Regions from separate parts of the Ewingella sp. S1.OA.A_B6 genome, predicted to be linked through region 3. Evidence: predicted binding sites of a transcription regulator. Region 3 holds the regulator's gene; each other region holds the start of a gene.
The links. The regulator CRP, encoded in region 3, controls carbon source genes, mostly activating them, when cyclic AMP is high. The targets are predictions, from matches to a motif close to ATGTGANNNNNNTCACAT.

Region 1 (2,207 bases), on a different contig from region 3:
GGAGTGAGTCATTTGCTGAGTTCTACTCTCAGCCACGGCTGTTCTGGCTAAGTCAGACACCTGTTGAACAGGACCACATTGTTGCGGCATTCTCTTTCGAACTCTCCAAAGTGGCACGTGCTTATATTCGTGAACGGGTAGTCGATTTGTTGACGCATATTGATGTGCAGCTAGCGGAGAAAGTGGCGAACAATCTGGGAATTAACCTCAGTGACGATGCGCTGAAAACCCAGCCACCGAAACCGGTAAATGGACTGGATAAAGATAGTTCCCTCAGTCTGTATGCCAGCGGTAAAGGCGTTATTAAAGGGCGCCAGGTGGCGATTTTGCTCAGCGATGGTGTCAATGCTGCGGACGTGCTCAATGCTTTGCAGGCTTTACAGGCGGCCGGCGTGCATCCAAAACTACTCGCCAGTCACCTAGGGGAAGTCGTGGCTGATGATGGTTCAACTTTATCGGTTGACGCCACGTTTGCCGGTTCTCCTTCTATTACCGTGGATGCATTACTTGTGCCGCATGGCCACATTGATGCGCTGCTAATGAGTGGTGATGCGCGGCATTACGTGCTGGAAGCCTATAAGCATCTCAAAGTGGTTGGCCTGAGCGGTGACGCCCGTCGTTTCAAATCCTTGCTGGGCCTGGAGGATGGAGTGGCTGAGGAAGGGGTAGTTGAAGGTGAGAAAGCCGAAGGTGCGCTGCTGGAGACTTTCCTCGCTGATATGTTTAAACACCGCATCTGGTCACGCAGTGTAAAAGCTGAGGGCGTCCCCGCCTAGATAGTTAACGTCACTACGTGCTTTAAAACAGGCATTGGCTGGTAACGGGCAATGCCTTTGCATTTTTCAGGGCATATAGAAAAAACGTAATAGTATTAATAATCACCAAATTAGGCCTTTGTTGTGATATTTATCACACTTTAAATGTACGCACTGATTTTGTTGTTACATCGTAGTGATCCTCATCACGAAATAACGGCACAATGATCAGTAGAGTAGCTGGGTGTCCTCCTGCGAAAATATGACCTTAAATAAAGAGGAGTTTGTTATGTCTGACGTTTTCCACCTTGGCCTGACCAAAAAAGATTTAAACGGCGCGACGCTGGCTATCGTTCCTGGTGATCCTGAGCGCGTCGAGAAGATCGCCAATTTGATGGAGAACCCAGTACATCTGGCTTCTCATCGTGAATTTACCTCATGGCGCGCCGAAATTGATGGCAAATCTGTCATCGTCTGTTCTACGGGTATCGGCGGTCCATCGACCTCTATTGCAGTAGAAGAGCTGGCTCAACTGGGTATCCGTACTTTCCTGCGCGTGGGGACGACCGGTGCGATTCAGCCACACATTAATGTGGGTGACGTACTGGTGACCACCGCAGCCGTGCGCCTGGATGGTGCAAGCCTGCACTTCGCGCCGCTGGAATTCCCGGCAGTAGCCGACTTCACCTGTACCACCGCACTGGTTGCTGCGGCGAAGGCCGTTGGCGCAGAAACTCACATCGGTGTGACCGCATCTTCTGACACCTTCTATCCGGGTCAGGAACGTTATGACACTTACTCCGGCCGCGTGGTTCGTCGCTTTAAAGAGTCGATGAAAGAGTGGCAGGAAATGGGCGTCATGAACTATGAAATGGAATCTGCGACACTGCTGACCATGTGTGCAAGCCAGGGCCTGCGTGCTGGTATGGTGGCGGGCGTTATCGTCAACCGTACCCAGCAAGAAATTCCGAATGCCGAGACGATGAAAAAAACCGAAAGTCATGCGGTGAAGATTGTCGTAGAGGCAGCACGCCACCTGATCTAAAGGCCGCGGCGTTGCTTTTGCTTTTACTTATTTATAAAGAGCTATAAAGCGTTATAAATGGCTATAACGGGCTACCTACGGGGGCCCGTTTTTTTATCTCGCAACGCGAATCTGTTAAGGTCTGGGAATAGATAATTCCCGAAAAAGGACCTTTTATGACAGCAACCATCTTGCTTCACCCTTCATTGACGCCTCTTGAAGGTGGTGTTAACTTTCGCGAATTAGGGGGCAACACCGCCGCCGATGGACGCCGCATTAAACGCGGCTGGTTGTACCGCTCCGGCTCACTTGATGCACTGACGGCGAAAGATTGCGACTTCCTCAGCAAGGTCCCGGTCACGCATATCCTCGACTATCGTGATGCCGATGAAGTTGCTGCAAAACCTGATGTACTCTGGCACGGTGCT
Region 2 (2,207 bases), on a different contig from region 3:
TATCCTCCATACTTACACCACAATTAGGGTTACCCGCAGGTTCCATTTCATTTTTGTGGCTTCCGTTCGGGAAATACACGTTACTCATCATTTAATGAGTTTCAAACTTGGCATGGAGAGTTATTTATGAAGTTATTCAAGACTTTGTCGGCATTTTGCATGGCAGCTGTTGTCGTCATGGCTGTAGCGGCTTGTGCGCCAACTAAGAAATCAGAAGGCACTGGCGGTTATCTGGATGACACGGTAGTCACCACCAAAGTGAAATCTGCTTTGCTGGCGGATAAAACCATTAAGTCGCGTGAAATCAGCGTAGAAACCTTCAAGGGCCGTGTACAGTTGAGCGGTTTTGTCAGCTCACCGGCTGAAGCAAACCGTGCGGTTGAAGTCACTCGTAGCGTGGCTGGTGTTAAATCCATCGAAAATGATACTCGCGTAAAATAAACCCTCGATTGGTTTAACTAAAGACGAAGAGGCGCAAAAGCGCCTCTTTAATTTTTGTCCTGACGATCAGAAACGATAGCCCGCACCAAACATAAAGACCCATGGGTCGATCCGGGTGTTGATGTTTTGCTGCTCACCACCGGCTTTGAACTTAACTTCAGTATCAATATCCATCCACCACACAGACATGTTAATCAGCCAATTGTCATCAAGGTTGTAATCCAGACCTGCCTGCGTTGCCACACCCCAGGAATCCTTTACGCTCAGATCAGTCAGCCCGGCATCGCTGCCCGTCTGGTTGAATTTGGCATCGTAGAATGTGGTGTAGTTGATACCCACACCGAGGTATGGCCGCAACTTGTCCTGCTTATCACCAAAATAGTACTGAGCCATTAATGACGGCGGTAATTGTTTTACTTCGGCGATCGTTCCGGTGCTTTGCAGTCCAACTTTATGCTGGAATGGCGTGGCCGCAAGCAGCTCCACCCCAATGTTGTCGGTGAACATGTAACCAAGAGTCATGCCCATCTGAGTGTTATTGCTAATATCAAACGACCCCAGGCCCAGTACGTTATCTGACCCTTCGGTTGGCCGCACAGTGGCTGTCCCTACCCGAAAGATCACATCTCCTGCCTGATGTGCACTCGCAACTGCCGGAAGTGCCGCTGCCGCAACTAATGCCCAATATGCTGCTTTCATTATCCCTTCCCTTTGTATGGATTAATTATTTCCGCGCAAATAATACCTACTATTTGCCAGGATTTGATCAATGCGGGATCACATCTTTAAAACAAATTTTCGAAAAATGCATCCCCGACAATCTGATCTAAATCTCTAAAAAAGAAAGAATTGATCTACATCAAAACAAAGGAATAAAGATCCTACTATCCATTTTTACAACGGTTCCCCTTTTAGCGTTTCGCAATTGAACAGGCTGAACAACAAGAAATGAATCAGATATCATTGGCAGGGTGCCACCGTGCCACATTACAGGGTACAATCCCCGACTGATTGTCTTTCGATTATTTTGCCAAGGAGCGTTCATGCCTATCACGGCCAGCACGTTGTACCGTGACAGTTTCAATTTTATGCGTAACCAGCTGACCAGCATTTTGCTGCTGGCTCTATTGACCGCATTTATTACCGTCATTTTAAATCAACTCTTCATCCCTGGTGCCGATCAACTGAGCCTGCTCAGCGCAACCAGTGATGACCTGTCAGGCACGACAGGCATGAGCTTGCAGGAACTTATTCAGAACATGTCACCGGAACAGCAGATGGTGCTGCTCAAAGTCTCAGCTGCAGCAACCTTCTCTGCACTCGTCGGCAATGTGTTGCTGGTTGGTGGGATGCTGACGCTGATTCAAATGGTGTCAAATGGCATGACGACCAGCGCCCTGCGTTCAATTGGTGCTTCTGCGCCAATTCTGCCGCGCCTGTTAGGGCTGATGCTGGTCTGTACGCTGCTGGTTCAGTTGGGCCTGACGCTGTTTATCGTCCCTGGCGTACTGATTGCAGTAGCGGTTTCTATGGCGCCGGTCATCAGCAGCACTGAGAAAATGGGCGTATTTAAGTCGATTAAAATCAGCAGCAAGCTGGCCTTCGCCAATGCACGTCTATTATTCCCGGCGATTATGTTCTGGCTGGCAGCCAAGATGCTGGTCCTGCTGGCGGTAAGCCATCTGACGATTCTGCCCGCCATGGCCGCGACCGTCGTGTTGAGTACGCTGAGCAACCTGATTTCAGCTTTGTTGCTGATTTACCTG
Region 3 (2,207 bases):
TGCTGGCGATGCTGCAAGGTTCGTTTATCTCGCACATCAATACGCTGGTGGTGCCGGGCGGTAAAATGGGGCTGGCGATGGAGCTGATTATGGCACCACTGGTGCAGCGCCTGATGGAAGGGAAGAAGATTAAGTGAGGAAGATGCCGCACGCCTAAGCACTGCGGCATTTAGTCACTCACTCCGGCTCAACCACTTCAAAGCTATGAGTGATGGAGGCGGCTTTACCCAGCATCAGAGATACCGAACAGTATTTTTCAGCCGACAAGGACACCGCGCGCTCAACCACTTTATCTGACAACTCTTTTCCGGTGACAATAAAGTGCAGGTTGATATGAGTGAACAGCCTCGGTGCTTCCTCACGGCGTTCAGACGTCAGTTTGACTTCGCAGTTCTGCACATCGTTGCGGCCCTTTTGCAAGATAGACACTACGTCGATGGCGCTGCAACCGCCCATCGACATCAGCAACATCTCCATCGGGCTTGGGGCTTTATCGCCCGCGTTACCGTCCATTAAAACCTGGTGACCTGACGCAGATTCACCCAAAAACGTCAGCCCTTCTACCCACTTTACGCGTGCCTGCATAATGCCTTACTCCCGCTGCTTTCATTTAAACTGAATTCTTCTCAGACTACCCTTTTAGGAAAAAACCAGCAACGTAACCCGATCGCCATCATGCTGAAGCGAGACAACAGAAGACACTCGCTCAAACCTGTGCTACAAACAGAGCCGATACATACTTTTCAGTAAATTGCGGTGATGGGTTTGTGGTTTTCATATGAAACCACGGTGTTAACAACATTTATAACGCTGTTACACTCCGACTCCCGCTTGCAGCATTACTGGACAGTTCTTATGCTAAAAGGGCGCGCATTTTTAAGACGCCGTACAGGGAACTCTGAGCCCTGTGATTTTGGGCAGCGATAATAACAGAGGATAATAACTAATGGTTCTCGGCAAGCCACAAACAGACCCTACTCTCGAATGGTTCCTGTCTCACTGTCATATACATAAATATCCGTCCAAAAGTACGCTGATTCACCAAGGTGAAAAAGCCGAAACGCTCTACTACATCGTGAAAGGGTCGGTTGCCGTCCTGATTAAAGATGAAGAAGGCAAAGAGATGATACTTTCCTACCTGAACCAAGGTGACTTCATCGGCGAGCTGGGACTCTTCGAAGAAGGCCAGGAGCGTAGTGCATGGGTTCGTGCTAAATCTGCTTGCGAAGTGGCTGAAATCTCTTATAAAAAATTCCGCCAGTTAATTCAGGTTAATCCAGACATTCTGATGCGTCTTTCTGCTCAGATGGCGACTCGGTTGCAAGTGACTTCGGAGAAAGTGGGTAACCTCGCCTTCCTCGACGTGACGGGCCGTATCGCGCAAACTTTGCTGAGTCTGGCAAAACAGCCGGATGCGATGACCCACCCGGATGGTATGCAGATCAAAATAACCCGTCAGGAAATTGGTCAAATCGTCGGCTGTTCACGCGAGACGGTTGGCCGTATCCTCAAGATGCTGGAAGATCAGAGTTTGATCTCCGCTCACGGTAAAACGATTGTCGTTTACGGCACCCGTTGATTCCCTGAAAAACGGCGCGACAGGCAACTGTCGCGCCGTTTTTATTGGAGAATAGGGAAACCTCAAGCGCTCAACACTTTCCCAATGGCTTCCTCAAAGCGATTCATCCCCTCGCTGATGTCTGCGAACTCAATCACCAGGGATGGCGCAAACCGCATGACGTTAGGGCCTGCCACCAACATCATCAGGCCGCAGTCGGCAGCGGCTTTATGGAACTCACTGGCGCGGTTTTTATAGGCGTCAGATAACTCAGCACCAATCAATAACCCCTGACCACGGAATTCTTTGAATACGCAGTATTTCTGATTAATCGCTTCCAATGCCTGAATAAATGCCGCGCGGCGCTCGCCGATGCCAGCCAGAACCTCTGGCGTGTTGATGATATCCAGCGCAGCTTCAGCGACGGCACACGCTAACGGGTTTCCGCCGTAGGTGGTGCCATGCTTGCCGGGTTCCATCACCGAGGCCACGTCTTCCGTCGCCAACATGGCGCTGACCGGGAAACCGCCGCCGAGCGCTTTGGCCGCGGTCAGAATGTCCGGGGTAACGCCGTAATTCATGTAGCTGAACAGCTTACCGCTACGTCCCATGCCGCTCTGCACTTCGTCAAACACCAGCAAAGCCTGAT
Region 4 (2,207 bases), on a different contig from region 3:
TCTCGGAGCGGGTGACTGATTGATTAGTATTCACTATGTTAGGACGCAGATCCTAAGAGATTAAGTAAATATGTACAGTATTTGTTATCAGGCTATGAAAAAAAACCGGGAATTTGTGATTTATATCGAGTTTCTGCAGGGAAGGGTAACAATGGCAAGAGAGGATTTCAAATCATGGTGCATTGGCGGGCGGCTGGAAAGCGCGCCCGCCAATATTTTTACCGGAAAATTACAATGTCAGAGCGGTAAGCTCACTGCATCCGATTGCCGCCAGCGTCGAGCGGGTTGCATCACGTTGACTGACCAGCGGTTGCGGGCGCTCAATCAGCACCGCACGACGTACTTGCAGATAGTCTTCACCTGCAAGGTTCAGCAAAATCAGCGCGCCCTGTAATGGTGGCAGGCTTGGATTGAAGGCGGCGTTTTCTGCATAGCGGCCGGCGAAAACTTTGCCACTGTGCGTCTCCAGGGCAATGCCGCTATGTGACTGGCTATAAGGCGCATGACTCTGGTTACAAGCCAGCAACGCCTGCTGACTTAAGGTGTCAGTGGCTTCAAGGGTGTAGCCGTGGTCGATCTTATCCATCAGCAGCGTGGTGATATCCAGATCTTTTGGGCCGAACGAATAGGGCAGGTAGTCGCCGAGCGTTGCAACGTCGCGATCCGGCAGATGAATATTCAGTTCCGTACCGCTGTTAAGCTCATTCATAAACTGACGACAGTGTCCGCACGGCGTGTAGTTCACGGTGATCGATGCCAGTTTTGTTTCACCGCGTAGCCAGGCGTGGGTCACTGCGGACTGCTCGGCATGCACAGTTTGCTGCATGGAGGCACCGCTGAATTCCATATTGGCACCGAAGTAGAAGTTACCTGAAACTCCTCGGGCGACTGCGCCGACGTGGAAATGCGAAATCGGCGTTATCGAGCAGGCAGCAGCGAGCGGCAGAAGCGCAAAAGCCAGTGCATCATCATCCAGACCGGTTGCCTGTTTTACTTGCGCAACGTCTGCCGCAGTGAGCATTGCCGGAAAGTCATCATGTCGCAAAAATGGCTCAAGGGCGGAGGACAGATTTTCAGGGAGTGCCTTAAAAGCGGTGTGAAAACGTGCGTGCATAAACATTCGATCTCGAAATAGTTACGGTTTAACAGTGTAGAAGTCATCTTATGAACTAAGTGTGATAGACGTCACTTTTTTAATGAAATTCATTCGTTGTTGTTACAAAATTGAGAGATGTTACGCAGAAATACCGCCATGGCAGGCGGCATTTGAAGGACATTTCAGAGATTAATTAACCGGGAACCACTTGTCATTGATCTTCTTGAACTCACCGTTGGCTTTGATTCCTTCCAGTGCGGTATTAAGCTTCGCCAGCAGTTCCTTATTCTCAGGACGGACCGCCATACCGACGCCAGTACCAAAGTACTGCGGATCTTTAATCAGTCCACCAATTTCGCCCAGATTCGGGTTGGATTTCAGCCAGCCACTGAGCACCGCCGTATCGCCCAGCAGGCCGTCCAGACGACCACTTTTTAGATCCAGAATCGCATTCTGATAGCTGTCGTAACCGACTGTGGTGATCTCAGGATGTTTTTCCATCAGGTATTTTTGGTGGGTGGTGCCATTTTCCAGGCCTACACGCTTACCTTTCAGATCGGCTATCGAAGAGAACTTACCTTTCGGCCCGATAATCATCGCCGTGTTGGCGTAATAGGGTTGGGTAAAAGTGACCTGCTTACTGCGCTCCTCAGTGATATCCATACCGGAGATGATTACGTCAAAACGACGGAATTTCAACGCCGGGATCAGGCCATCGAAGGGCTGATTGGTGAAGGTACAGGTTTCCTGCATTTGCTTACATACTGCTTTCGCCAGATCGATATCAAACCCGACGATCTGATTATTATCGCCAATCGACTCGAAGGGTGGATAGGTAGCGGACGATCCGAAACGGATCGTATCAGCAGCGGTAGCGGTAAAAGCAGTAGCAGAGAGGAGCGCAGCGAGGATTAGATTTTTCATGCAATATGTTCCTGTTCAAATAATGACATTTTATTAATGGCTTAGTTTACTGATTTTATTAAAATATTCTGATAACTGGTGGGAATAAAAACATAGAATAAAAGTGCCATTAAATGAATTTATATGCAATAAATTTGATTAAAAAATTAATAAAAAGAATGAAATCATTTCCGACAGGCATAAAAAA

Region 1: the regulator CRP is predicted to act here: its motif matches at 898-915, upstream of udp (uridine phosphorylase).
Region 2: the regulator CRP is predicted to act here: its motif matches at 1,289-1,306, upstream of ompW (outer membrane protein OmpW).
Region 4: the regulator CRP is predicted to act here: its motif matches at 1,174-1,191, upstream of cdd (cytidine deaminase).

Annotation. Positions count from the first base shown of each region.
Region 1 is NZ_JBLJFK010000010.1:20,589-22,795, reverse strand. Features, by position in the region: gene katE (catalase HPII) at 1-776, shown strand, start outside; gene udp (uridine phosphorylase) at 1,045-1,800, shown strand; gene ACMV8I_RS16370 (tyrosine-protein phosphatase) at 1,956-2,207, shown strand, end outside.
Region 2 is NZ_JBLJFK010000001.1:833,866-836,072, reverse strand. Features, by position in the region: gene ACMV8I_RS04120 (BON domain-containing protein) at 127-441, shown strand; gene ompW (outer membrane protein OmpW) at 508-1,140, opposite strand; gene ACMV8I_RS04110 (YciC family protein) at 1,485-2,207, shown strand, end outside.
Region 3 is NZ_JBLJFK010000009.1:15,416-17,622, forward strand. Features, by position in the region: gene ACMV8I_RS15735 (phosphoribulokinase) at 1-137, shown strand, start outside; gene ACMV8I_RS15740 (OsmC family protein) at 178-585, opposite strand; gene crp (cAMP-activated global transcriptional regulator CRP) at 947-1,579, shown strand; gene argD (bifunctional acetylornithine/succinyldiaminopimelate transaminase) at 1,642-2,207, opposite strand, start outside.
Region 4 is NZ_JBLJFK010000001.1:1,753,188-1,755,394, reverse strand. Features, by position in the region: gene cdd (cytidine deaminase) at 230-1,114, opposite strand; gene ACMV8I_RS08210 (arginine ABC transporter substrate-binding protein) at 1,286-2,020, opposite strand.